Regions from separate parts of the Priestia sp. SB1 genome, predicted to be linked through region 1. Evidence: riboswitches for the same ligand, from Rfam matches in the RefSeq annotation. Region 1 holds a riboswitch; each other region holds the start of a gene.
The links. A riboswitch is a leader RNA that binds a small molecule or an ion and turns the genes downstream of it on or off. The one in region 1 is predicted to bind cyclic di-AMP.

Region 1 (4,431 bases):
AAGTCAATGCCGCTCATTCGCGTTTCAGCTTTGAATTCTACAAACGTTCCCTGCGTTTTTCTAAGGTCTTCTACTCCCATGCGAGTTTGGATAAAATCAACCACTGAGCGTCCTTCTGGTGTTTCGTCGTAAAGAGAAGAAACAAACGCCCATTTGTACAGTTCACGTTCGTCTACGCCTTCTACAGTCGTTAATTGATGAGCCATTCGGTTTCCAAACGTAATGGTGCCGGTTTTATCTAAAATAATTGTATTGATGTCACCAGCTGCTTCTACTGCTTTTCCTGACATAGCAATCACGTTAAACTGCGTGACTCGATCCATTCCAGCAATTCCAATGGCCGATAATAATCCTCCAATCGTCGTAGGAATAAGGCAGACGAGCAGTGAAATTAAAATAGCCGTGTCGAGTTGAAAATGTAAATAGTTTGTAAAGACAGGAAGCGTCACAACAACTAGTAAAAAAATAATCGTCAAACTTGTCAAAACCGTGTTTAGCGCAATTTCATTTGGCGTTTTTTGACGCTCTGCTCCTTCAACAAGCGAAATCATTTTATCTAAAAATGATTCACCTTGCTCACACGAAATTTTAATTGTAATTTCATCGCTGACAACTCTTGTACCTCCCGTTACAGAGTTAAAATCCCCGCCTGCTTCTTTCATAACAGGTGCCGATTCCCCCGTAATGGCCGATTCATCAACGGACGCCAGTCCTTTAATAATTTCTCCATCTCCAGGAATCATTTCGCCTTGTGAAACGACGACAATATCTCCTTTTTTTAGTTGCGAGGCCGAAACTTGTATCATTTGCCCGTTTTGAAGCTGATTAGCTGTAATATCGCCTTTAGATTTCTTTAATGAGTTTGCCTGTGCTTTTCCTCGTCCTTCTGCTAATGCTTCTGCAAAATTAGCAAAAACAATGGTGAAAAATAACACGAGAGATACGGCAACATTAAATCCTGTGCTTACTGTACTTTCTCCGAAAAGGTCCGGAACAACGGCTAAAAAAAGCGTAATTACAAACCCGATTTCTACTACGAACATGATAGGGTTTTTTATCATCGTTCTTGGGCTGAGCTTGATAAACGCCTGCTTTACTGATTGAATAAAAATCGATGAAGCTTGTTTATCTACAGAACCTTGAATATGACTGTTGTGATCCAATTCAATATTATTTGCAAAATTCCGTTTATTCATTATGATCCTCCGCTTTCTTGATTACAGTGTTAAATACTCAGCAACCGGCCCAAGCACAAGCACTGGGAAAAACGTAAGTGCTCCTACAATAACGGTAGTTCCAATTAAAATGCCGCTAAATAAAGACGTATCCGTTTTAAATGTTCCAGGTGTTTCGGGAACAAGCTGCTTAGATGCTAGTGAGCTCGATACCGCCAGCATTGTAATTAGTCCGAAGTAGCGTCCAATATACATAACAATTCCCGTAGAAATGTTCCAAAACGGCGTTGCGTCACCGAGTCCTTCAAAACCGGACCCATTGTTTGCTGCTGACGACGTAAATTCGTACAGTGCCTGACTTAACCCGTGAAAGCCAGGGTTTGATATACCTTCCATTCCTAAATGAGTGGTAAGTGCTACGGCTGTTCCTCCTAAAATTAGCAGCGGCTGCAGAATAAGCGTCACGGCAATGAGTTTCATTTCTTTTCCTTCAATTTTTTTACCTACGTATTCTGGTGTTCTTCCAACCATTAAACCTGATAAAAATACGGCAATGATGACGTACATCATAACATTCATAAATCCTGCTCCGACACCGCCAAATACGGTATTTAACAGCATATTTCCAAGCGTTAATAACCCGGTAAGAGGCGTCAGGGTATCGTGCATGGTGTTGACTGCACCTGTTTCACTTGCTGTCGTCACGATGGCGTAAAGCGTCGACATGCCGACACCAAAACGGACTTCTTTCCCTTCCATATAACCGCTCGCTTCATTTAGATGAAAAGCACCAAGTCTTGGATTGCCTCCCCACTCTGTTACAAACGCTGTGCTTAAAATAACGATAAACAGCATACTCATCGCTACAAACAAGATGCGGCCTTGTTTACGCTGTCCAATCATTTTTCCGTACGTAAAAGGAAGGGCTGTTGGCAATAACAGCATAAGGACGATTTGTAATACATTGCTCCACGCATTAGGATTTTCAAATGGATGAGCTGAATTGACACCAAAAAATCCCCCTCCGTTGTTGCCTAGCTCTTTGATTGAAAGAAAAGAAGCAACTGGTCCCCTTGCTATTTGCTGCGTTGCTCCTTCTAATGTATGGGCAGTCACAGTCCCGCTTAACGTTTGAGGGACACCTAAAAACGCAAATAAAATGCCTGTTATAAAAGCGATAGGAAGTAAAATACGCGTAATTGACTTTACAAAGTCAACAAAAAAGTTTCCCATTTCCTTCCCTGCTAGCCCGCGAATAAAAGCGATTGCTACTGCAAGTGCCGTTGCTGGTGCAGCAAACATCATAAATACAACGGCTGCCATTTGCGAGAAATAGGACAAACCGGATTCACCGCTGTAGTGCTGCAAGTTCGTATTTGTCATAAAACTAATGGCCGTGTTAAAAGCAAGAGCCGGATCCATTCCTTTAATGTGGCTTGGGTTAAGCGGCAGTACCTCTTGAAACCGGAAGATAAGATACACTACAAAAATCATAAACGTATTTGTTAACACAAGAGCCAATGCATATTGCTTCCACGTCTGATTATGCCCTTTAATTCCTGCTGCTTTAAACATAACTGTTTCTATCTTTCCTACCAAGCTAGTGTTTTTATCGTTTGAAAACACATTCGCTATATAAATACCTACGGGCTTTGCAATAAGCGCTACAAAAACAAGCAGCAGCGCAACTGATAGTAGAAAAATCCCCACGTTTTATTCCTCCGCTTATTAAAATTGTTCTGGATTTAACAGTACATATACTAAATAAATTAAAACGAGAACTGAAATACCTAACAAAATGAACGACACGTTCACTTCTCCTCTCTTTCGTCTACTACATGAGACGACCAGCAAATAATTCCGTACATAGCAGCTGTTAATATGGCAAGTGTTCCAAGCATGATTATATCCACGTTGCTCCCTCCTGACTTTTTCCTAACAAAAATGATAGCTTCTAAGCTTAGTAACTATTGCTTTACATAAACCATCACGTCCAAGAAAGCTAAAGGCGAGACGTGATGCTATTTTTTTCCACTAAAAAACCGCAGAAGAGAGTTCTCTTCCGCGGTTTAATGCACGACAAATAAGCCGTAATTGACACGAATTTTTTACTCCCAAAACGCTTACGGAGTTAGCTGTCGGATTCGGGTTATGGAAGTAACCCTACTCAGTTAAGAGATTCACCCCTAGTACATACGTACAAAATATTGGGTCCCCCGCTCATAATTGATTAAGCGTATCTTTGTTATTTAATTTTTAGACTTAATAATAGTTTTTACTGCTGCGTTTAAAACTTTGATTAACTAACGTAGACAAATAGCGGTTTGCTAGATCAAAAGATTGCTGATCGCACATGGCCCGATATTCAATCATTTGAATCATTTGCTTAGATAAATGCATCCTGACGCTCCTTTCACCTATATTTTGAAAGGAGCGTACTATCCGCTGTTATAGAAAACGACCACGATTACACCATCCTCTCTCTTAACGCTTACGAAGTTAGCTGACGGGTTCGGGTCAAGAAAGTAACCCTACTCAATTAAGAGATTCACCCCTGATAATTGGGTCCTCCGCTCTTTCCTTCTCTTTCAGAAAAGACTCAGCGTTTCACAGTGGAACGTTTCATGAGAGTAATCTTACTCCTGTTAAAATTTACTGTCAACAACATTTTTTGAAATTTTAAAAGCTTTATTTTTCTATGTTTATTCATTATTTTAAAATAATAGATTCAAAAAAAACGAACCACTAATCAAATACCTTGATCAATGGTTCGTTTTTCACTTTGGCTAACATACGTCTGTTTCAGCCTCTTTTTTAGCTCATTTTCTCAATTTCATTTACAAGAATTGAAATGGCATCCGTTTTTGTTGCTTCACGCATTGTACGCTTCATCGTACTTGCCTGCTGCTGAAGCTCATTTACTTCACGCAAAAACAGTTCTTTTGTTAACTGCTCTTCTTCTACAACCATACAGTAGCCTTTTTTCTTAAAGGATTGTGCATTTAAAATTTGATCTCCGCGACTCTGTGCTTTTGATAAAGGAATAATCATCATCGGTTTATGAAGAGCTAAAAACTCAAAAATGGCATTGGATCCGCCGCGTGTAATCACATAATCAGTTGCCGCTAGAACATCAGGAAGCTGTTCGTTTACGTATTCTAACTGACGGTATCCCGACTCTTTTTCAAGGCTTGTATCAATATTGCCTTTTCCGCAAAGGTGTACAATTTGGAATTTCTTTTGCAGTTCAGGCAAA
Region 2 (4,431 bases), on a different contig from region 1:
TTGGCTTGTTATCAGTTTTTGTATCACTTCTCGTTTTAAGTTATTCGATTGTTGTTTGGCTGATAGGTGAAAATATTCAGCCTGGCTGGACTTCGATTATGGTAGCTATCACTTTCTTTAGCGGTATTCAGCTACTTGGTTTAGGTCTAGTGGGACAATACATCGCAAGAATTTACGATGAAAGTAAAAATAGACCTATTTACGTTGTACGTGAAACTATTAACTTTTCTGCGGCTTCAACAGATTCTCAAAACGTGCGTGAAAAAGTATATAGCTAAAAAAACAAGGAAGAAAACAACTGTTTTCTTCCTTGTTTTTTATTCTTTTTGAAGCTGTAAATCGCTTGTCACCCAGTCAGGAATTCCATCATCTTCATCAAATTCAATAATGACATCCGTTATTCCTTTTTCCTGTAAAATACGATTTTCCAGACGATCTTTAATATCATCCGCTTCTGCTACTGTTAAAGAAGGATCAATTTCTACTTTTAATTCAACGTGAAGCTCTTCTCCTTCTTTCATCACCATTAACGTTTGAATATCACGCACTTGTACATCTTGCATAACAATGGCACCAATTTTCATTTCCATTTCTTTATCTGCTTCACCAAGCGCTCCGGCAGCGTTATCTAAAAATACTCGTCCTACTACAAAAAACATCATAAGACCAATTAGCATAGAAGCAATTCCTTCAGCTTGATGAAAAGGCGTAAATCGCGAAATAAAAACGGCGATTAAAGCCAATACGCCTCCTCCAGTGGCTACCAGATCTTCCATAAAAACAAGCTTAGTTGCTGGCTTTGCTTTCTTTAGATGAACAAAGCTTTGCGTAAAAACATTGACCTCTGCAGTATTCATTCCGACATCGTGCAAAATTTCTTTCATTGCCTTAAAGAGGACAAACATCTCAAGTAATACCGAGATGCCAAGTACTGCAATATTTAAAATAAAGCCTGAAGACTTCGTCGGATGAAGAATATGATGATACCCTTCTTTAATCGTTTCAAATGCCATAATTCCTACTACAAGAACCGCCCCTAATAAAACGAGATTAACCAATCGTCCAAATCCGTTTGGAAATCGTTTGGTCGGAGCTTTTTTGCTTAATGCTGAACCTATAAAAACAAAGAACTGATTTGCTGCGTCTCCTAAGCTGTGCATCGTTTCAGCAAACATCGCTACATTTCCCGTTAAAGCAAAAGCAATCCCTTTAATAATGGATATAATGGTATTAACTATAGCGGCCATCATGGCCGATTTATTTCCTTTTCGCAATAACTTAATTAATTCACTCATGCAATCCCTCCGTTTGTGCCTTTGATGAGATTCAATTATGGTTAGTGTATGTGAATTTAAAAATTAAAAACCTCCAACATATAAGTTGGAGGTTTTTAGTCATGTTTCATTATTTTTTAAAACGATAAGGTACCGTTGTAACGATTACGTTTTTACGGTAAAGCAAATGTGCTTTTAACAGCAGACTGGACTGATTATGAAGGATGTTTTGCCAGCTTTTTTTCGTGATGAACTGCGGAATAACAACCGTAATAGCCATATTATTTTCCCGGGCTTTTTCTTCAGCCATATCGATGAATCGAAACAGCGGACGCACAAGACTGCGGTATTGAGAGTGAAACGTAACAATACGAATATCAGGCTGCCACTTTTCCCACTTCTCTTCCATTCTCTTTTCACTTTCTCGGTCAAAAGCAACGTGCACCGCAATAACGGTATCACCAATCGTTCTTGCATAGTTCAATGAATTTTCCACTACCTTTGTCATTCCTGCTACAGGAACAATGACCACACTTCCTTCAAGCTTTCCAATCTTTTCTCCTTGCTTAATACGAAGCTGCTCTCCTACCGCTTCATAATGCGTATGAATGCGATGAAAAATATAAACGATAACCGGTAAGAAAACGAGCACGGACCATACTTGTGAAAACTTCGTTGTAAACAAAATGATTAGCACCGTTAAGGTAATGAGGGCACCAATTAAGTTAATGGTTAGCTTTCCTTGCCAGCCGGCCGGCTTTTCTCTAAGCCATTTGACAATCATGCCTGTTTGAGAAAGCGTAAATGGAATGAACACTCCAACTGCATAAAGAGGAATTAATTGTTCCGTCGCTCCTTTAAAAGCGACAAGTAAGACAATAGAAGCAATTCCAAGGGTCACAATTCCATTTGAATAGCCTAGTCGATCGCCGCGAATTTGAAACATTCTTGGCATGTATTTATCAGACGATAAGTTTACGGCAAGCAAAGGGAAAGCTGAAAAACCTGTATTCGCCGCTAGCACTAAAATCAGAGCTGTGGTGCCTTGAATAAAATAATAAAACCCATTTCGTCCAAATACACTCGATGCAATTTGTGATACAACCGTTTCATCTGCTTTTGGAGAAATGCCAAGCCAATAAGCTAAAAACGTGATGCCAGAAAATAAAACGGCTAAAATACCGCCCATCAGCATTAATGTATGAACAGCATTTTTTGCACCTGGATCTTTAAAGTTAGGCACTGCATTCGAAATAGCTTCTACACCAGTCAATGCCGAACAGCCTGATGAAAAAGCTTTTAATAATAAAAACAAACTAATACCTGGCACCACGGTACCGAGAGATGTATGAAGCTCAGGTGAAACTTGACCTGTCACTATTTTGAAGAAGCCCACCGCTATTAACAAAATAAGAGCAATCACAAATAAATAAACCGGATAAGCTAAGACAGAAGCGGATTCTGTTACACCTCGTAAATTTAAAACCGTAATAAAAATCACCAGCAAACACGCAATTACTACGTTATAGTGATGCAGCGTTGGAAAAGCCGAAGTTAAAGCATCGGTTCCTGCTGAAACACTCACGGCAACTGTTAAAATATAATCTACTAACAGTGATCCCCCAGCGATAAGTCCAGGATTTTCTCCTAAATTGGTTTTCGAAACAATATAAGCTCCTCCGCCTTGCGGATACGCATAAATAATTTGACGATATGAAAGAATTAAAGCCGTCAGCAGCACCAATACCCCAATCGCAATTGGAATCGAATACCAATAGGCAAGCACGCCCACTGTTGCAAGGACAATCAAAATCTGTTCTGTTCCATAAGCCACTGAAGATAAGGCATCTGATGATAAAATAGCCAGCGCTTTAAGCTTACTAAGCTTTTGATCGCCTAACTCTTTTGTTTTGAGCGGCTTTCCAATCAATAATCTCTTGAGAACTGAATAGTTCACGTAATTTCCCTCCGATGATTGCTTAGCTACTATTCACTGTTCGTTGCTAAGCTCCGTTACAAGTTCATGAATAAGTGATATTATCCCTAAAAAATACCTTTTTATGTTAAAAAAGCGCACAAAAAAAACACTAAGGGTTCTCAGCGTTTTTACACAGCTTAAACCTCCTCTCCAAAACGCTTATGGGGTTAGCTGTCGGATTCGGGCTATGAGAGTAGCCCTACCTTTTAAAAAAGGATTCACCCCAAGTGACAATGCACAAATTTGGGTCCCCCACTTCTGACGAATTAAGCGATAACAGGTCAATATAATTTTCGGTTAAAGAGTATGATCGATAACATGTTTCTTTCATAACTATCCTTTGTTCTTAGATAATATACTCCCGTACAAATGGTTTGTAAAGCATTATTTTACGTAAACGATAAAATAGTACTTAAGGCGCTTTTAAGGGGAAAACAAAAGGCCTTCTGCCTGCTTACAGAAGACCTGCTTTCTTTAACTTTTTGCTTTTAAAACGGCTGCTAGCTTGTTTTTCGTTTGAGGACCATAAATGCCATCTACATCATAAGGAAGATACACAAGCTGAAAACGTCTGACTGCATCTTTCGTTTGTACTCCATATATTCCGTCTACTGACCCTACTTTAAAATTAACCGCGTTTAATGCTCTTTGAAGCTGTTTCACTGCTTCTCCAGAATCGCCTTGTTTTAAAATTCCATTGGGAAGTGGATATTGTTCAGAAGGTGGAGTTGGTGACGGTGTTGGAGATGGGTTTGGTGAAGTTCCTGAAGGAATAACAATTGTTTTTCCAACCTTTAGGGTTAAAGGATCCGAAAGCCCTGTATTTGCTTCTTGAAGCTCCTGTACTGTTATGCCGTACTTCTGTGCAACACTGTACAGCGTATCTCCTTGCTTAATTGTATACGTTTTTTCACCTGGTTCAGAAGGTGATGGATTTGGTGTCGGTGTTGGAGATGGCGATGGATTTGGAACTGCACGACGAGGTAAATTTAAATATACGGCAATTCCTTTTGCATACGATTCACCCATGCTTTTTAAAAAAGCTTCATTTTGAAGAAGTGCTGCATCGGCGCTCCTATCAATAAAAGCTATTTCAGTTAATACTGCAGGCATATTTGTTAAGCGAAGCACCGCATAATTGGCCGATTTTCGTCCGCGATTCGGATGATTATACGACAG
Region 3 (4,431 bases), on a different contig from region 1:
AAATGCTGAATGGCTGTTTTCATAGCCGTTTCAGTCGCTTCTGTCCCGCTGTTAACAAAAAAGCTCCACTGGAAATGATTGCTGCTTAATTCACATAGTTTCTTAGCTAAGGCTTCCGTCGGATCGCTTGTAAACTGCGACCGATATACAAACGCAACTTTCTGTGCCTGATCCGTCATCGCATCAATAATTTCTTTTACGCCGTGTCCGATACTTGCTGTAACTGCCCCTGACGAAGCATCTATGTACTTTTTTCCATCTTGGTCGTACAAATAAATTCCTTTTCCATATGAAATAACTGGGTAGTCGTCGTCGAGCAGCGGCTTTATCACATGGGTTTTATTCATTTCCGCACTCTCCTTTCAAACACACACTCTTATTAAACTGTATGCTGAAAAGAAGAGTTTCTTGCCAATAAAAAAAGCCCTAGCATATAGCTAGAGCTTTTACACATATTAAGCTGATTGCGTTACAGATTTATCGATACGCTTTGCTTCTGACTCAGCCACAATAACGGCACACGCAGCGTCTCCTGTAATATTTACAGACGTACGAAGCATATCAAGCAAGCGATCAATTCCGATAATTAATCCGATACCTGCTACAGGCAGGCCAACCGAACTCAGTACCATCGCTAGCATAATAAGACCAACTCCCGGCACGCCTGCTGTACCAATACTAGCAAGCACCGCTGTCAACACAACCGTCACAAGAGCGCCCAACGACAGATCAACCCCGTATACTTGCGCAATAAAAATAGTCGCTACACCTTGCATAATTGCCGTTCCATCCATGTTAATAGTTGCACCTAATGGCTGAACAAAACTGCTGATAGACTCGGGGACACGAAGATTTTTTTGCGCCACATTCATTGAAATCGGAAGCGTTGCATTACTGCTTGATGTACTGAATCCAACTGTCATCGCAGGAGCAAACCCCTTAAAAAATTCAATAGGGTTACGTCTGGCCATAAGAGCGACTGATCCCCCATATGTTACGATTGAATGGATGAACAGCGCGAGCACGACTACAATCATGTATAGCCCCATCGCTTTAATTGCCTGCCAGCCTTGACTTCCAACCGCGGTTGCAAGAAGCCCAAATGTTCCGTACGGAGCAAACTTCATCACTAGATTCACAAGGTACATCATCAATTCATTTCCTTGCTCAAGTAAATTGTAAAGTCCTTTTGTTTTACTTCCAAGCATCGTGATACCAAAACCGATAAAGATAGAGAAAACGATAAGTTGAAGCATATTCCCTTCAGCCATCGCTTGAATTGGATTGACTGGAATCATATTTAAGAATGTCTCTCCAACAGGTGGTGCTTTTTCAGCTTCAAAAGAAGCGTTTTGTGTATCAAAAGATCCAAATGTACCCGGTTTAATTGCATACGCTAAAATTAAACCGATAATAATTGCAACGGTTGTTGTCACTAGGAAGTAGGAAACTGTTTTTGCCCCGATTCTTCCTAATTTTTTAGGATCTCCTAAACCTGCTACACCTAACGTGATAGAGAAAAACACAATTGGTACAACAAGCATTTTAATTAAGCTTAAGAAAATTTGGCCAAGCGGTGTAAACAAGTACTTGTCCAGCGGAGCAAAAGCACTTGGAGCAAAAGCATTGATTAACACTCCTACAATAGCGCCAGCAATTAGCGCGATAATAATCTTTGTCGATAGCTTCATCGATTTACCTCCCGTAAATAAATTATATTAGAATGATTCTAACTACCATACTTATTTTACCATGCATTGAGGGCGATAACACTCAAAATATACAATATATTAAAAATTTTCAGATTAATAGTTTAGGAATATTTTTAGCTATACAAAAAACCATGAGAATATCATGGTTTCATAGACCTGTTATTCCCTCACTGAATGCTTACGGAGTTAGCTGTCGGATTCAGGTATGTGAGTTACCCTACTTGATTCATTCAAGATTCACCCCAAGTACATTACGCACAAATATGGGTCCTCCGTTCTCTTATAAAGCAAAAGAGATTAAGCAAATAATTTTCTTTAATATTTTTGCATGATAATAATTGTTACTTTAATTAAAATTCATTTTATATGTTTCTGTCAAGTTTTTATTCAAAAATAATGCATGATTTTATCGTAAAAAGTTGAGAATTGTTATATTTTAAAATATTTACATCATATTTCAATAAACCAAAAACACCTATTTAACAAGACTTACAATCTAATGAATAAAAAATTAATTCAAAAAATAGTTTATAAAGTGAACTTTATTCTCGTTAATATCATTCATAAATATGTATAATTATTCTAATATCCATGTACTTTACTGCTTCCATAAATATTTTACTTATCCAAAAAAAAAAAACTCTTTCCAACTGTTGATTTTATCCTTGTACTGCTTGATATACACTCCCTAAAATTTCACTGACTTTATTGATGCGAAGAAATCGACATTATCAATTCCCCTTATTCTACTTAATTCTGCTCAAGATAGAAGTATAGATTTCCTACTATCTTTTAAAAAAGGAGCGGGTAATTATCATATAAAACTATCGGAGTTGGAGCGGTGCAAGTTCTTTACTTTTTACTTATTCCCTCTCGTTGATTTAACCCATAAAAAAAAGAGGCCGTGACGGCCTCTTTTTTTATACAGTAACAGGTTCAGAACTTGCTTTACGATTCTTTAATTTTCCAACAATGTCACGAGCTACCCACACACCACACGCACTTGCCTGCGCGAGTCCTCGCGTAATACCAGCTCCGTCTCCTCCCACGTATAAACCGGAAATTTCAGTTTCAAACTTATCGTTTAACTTCGGACGGGCGGAGTAAAATTTCGCTTCCACACCGTAAAACAGCGTATGTTCAGATGCTAACCCAGGCGTTACATGATCCAGTGCTTCTGTCATTTCAATTAAGCTTTTCATTGTATTGTATGGAAGCACTAAACCCAAATCACCAGGGACAGCTTCTTTTAACGTTGGTTCTAAAAAGCCTTCTTTAATTCGATTCGCTGTTGAACGGCGCCCCTTTAAAATATCTCCATACTTTTGAACAACTAAGCCTCCGTTTGACAGCATATTAGCTAATCTTGATACTTCGTGCGCATATTCGTTCGGCTGATCAAATGGATCCGAAAATTTATGAGAAACAAGCAGCGCAAAGTTCGTATTTTGACTTCCAAGCTTCGGATCTTTGTATGCGTGTCCATTTGCTAACATAATCCCTGAATGATTCTCTACTACCACATGCCCTGAAGGATTGCTGCAGAACGTTCTGACTCTTGTACCTACAGACGTATTGTAAATAAATTTCCCTTCGTACAAGTGCTTGTTGATTTCTTCCATAACAACGTTAGATGTTTCTACTCGAACACCGATGTCTACTTGATTGTTAATCATTTTTAAACGGCGTTTTTTTAGTAAGTCGCTCATCCACTTCGAGCCGTCTCGACCTGGTGAAACCACGACTTTATCAGCCGTAATTCTGTCACCATTCTTCAATTCAATACCGCGCACGATATGCTGACCATCTTCTTTTTCTGTTATTAAATCGGCTACTTCCGTTTTATACTGCATATCAATTTTTTCTTTTAAGTATTCATAAATGCTTTTTAAAATTTCTAAATTTTGCTCTGTTCCTAAATGACGCACTTGGGCACGCAATAACTTTAATCCTGCTGCGTATCCGCGTTTTTCAATTTCACGAACTTTATCAGTTAACGGATCCGTAATCGTATCGGTTGCTCCGTGTTTTAAATTAATTTCATCCACGTATTTAATTAAATCTACCACCTGTGATTCAGACAGATAATCCGTCATCCAGCCTCCAAATTCACTGGTGATATTAAACTTCCCATCTGAATATGCGCCGGCTCCACCGAAACCATTTGTGATAGAACAAGCAGGCAAACAGCCAGCAAACTCTTTTCTGCCAACTGCAGGCGGACATTTTTCAATTTTTTTCTGAAGAATCGGACAATTACGTCGATAGATATCGTGTCCTTTATCGATTAATAAAATAGTTGCTTCCGGTAATTTTAACGTTAGCTCATAGCAAGTAAAAATTCCAGCGGGTCCTGCCCCTACCACAATAACATCATAATTTGAGTTCATTGTACATTCTCCCATCATCTTTTTTCTTTGGGTAAAAGATAAAAGTTATTGACCGAATTTTCTTTTTTTATTATCATTCGGTTATTTTCTAGCCATTTGATAATATATCAAAAACAAACCCTTTAGTCAACAATATACACGAACATTAAAATAAAAAAAATAAAAAAACATTCGTTTTTATTTTAACCAAATAAAAACCAGCGAACGAATAGCAAGCGCTACGAAATGTTCACTGGTTCTTTAATATACGGAAGAGCAATTTCTACTTTTGTTCCTACTCCTACTTTACTCGCAAATGAAATATGCCCTTGATGCTGTTCGATTATTCG

Region 2: linked by a shared signal. The riboswitch ahead of WKH56_RS01160 (APC family permease) and the one ahead of kdpF (K(+)-transporting ATPase subunit F) in region 1 are both predicted to bind cyclic di-AMP.
Region 3: linked by a shared signal. The riboswitch ahead of WKH56_RS00885 (dicarboxylate/amino acid:cation symporter) and the one ahead of kdpF (K(+)-transporting ATPase subunit F) in region 1 are both predicted to bind cyclic di-AMP.

The regions. Positions count from the first base shown of each region.
Region 1 is NZ_JBBJSS010000005.1:538,946-543,376, forward strand. It holds gene kdpB (potassium-transporting ATPase subunit KdpB) at 1-1,196, opposite strand, end outside; gene kdpA (potassium-transporting ATPase subunit KdpA) at 1,218-2,879, opposite strand; gene kdpF (K(+)-transporting ATPase subunit F) at 2,904-2,990, opposite strand; cyclic di-AMP (ydaO/yuaA leader) riboswitch at 3,282-3,422, opposite strand; gene WKH56_RS21460 (hypothetical protein) at 3,438-3,575, opposite strand; cyclic di-AMP (ydaO/yuaA leader) riboswitch at 3,648-3,790, opposite strand; gene WKH56_RS21465 (undecaprenyldiphospho-muramoylpentapeptide beta-N-acetylglucosaminyltransferase) at 3,990-4,431, opposite strand, start outside.
Region 2 is NZ_JBBJSS010000001.1:219,493-223,923, forward strand. It holds gene WKH56_RS01150 (glycosyltransferase family 2 protein) at 1-278, shown strand, start outside; gene WKH56_RS01155 (cation diffusion facilitator family transporter) at 318-1,295, opposite strand; gene WKH56_RS01160 (APC family permease) at 1,405-3,231, opposite strand; cyclic di-AMP (ydaO/yuaA leader) riboswitch at 3,394-3,535, opposite strand; gene WKH56_RS01165 (N-acetylmuramoyl-L-alanine amidase) at 3,727-4,431, opposite strand, start outside.
Region 3 is NZ_JBBJSS010000001.1:164,661-169,091, forward strand. It holds gene WKH56_RS00880 (aspartate aminotransferase family protein) at 1-347, opposite strand, end outside; gene WKH56_RS00885 (dicarboxylate/amino acid:cation symporter) at 456-1,691, opposite strand; cyclic di-AMP (ydaO/yuaA leader) riboswitch at 1,872-2,026, opposite strand; gene WKH56_RS00890 (NAD(P)/FAD-dependent oxidoreductase) at 2,633-4,102, opposite strand; gene WKH56_RS00895 (ATP-binding protein) at 4,321-4,431, opposite strand, start outside.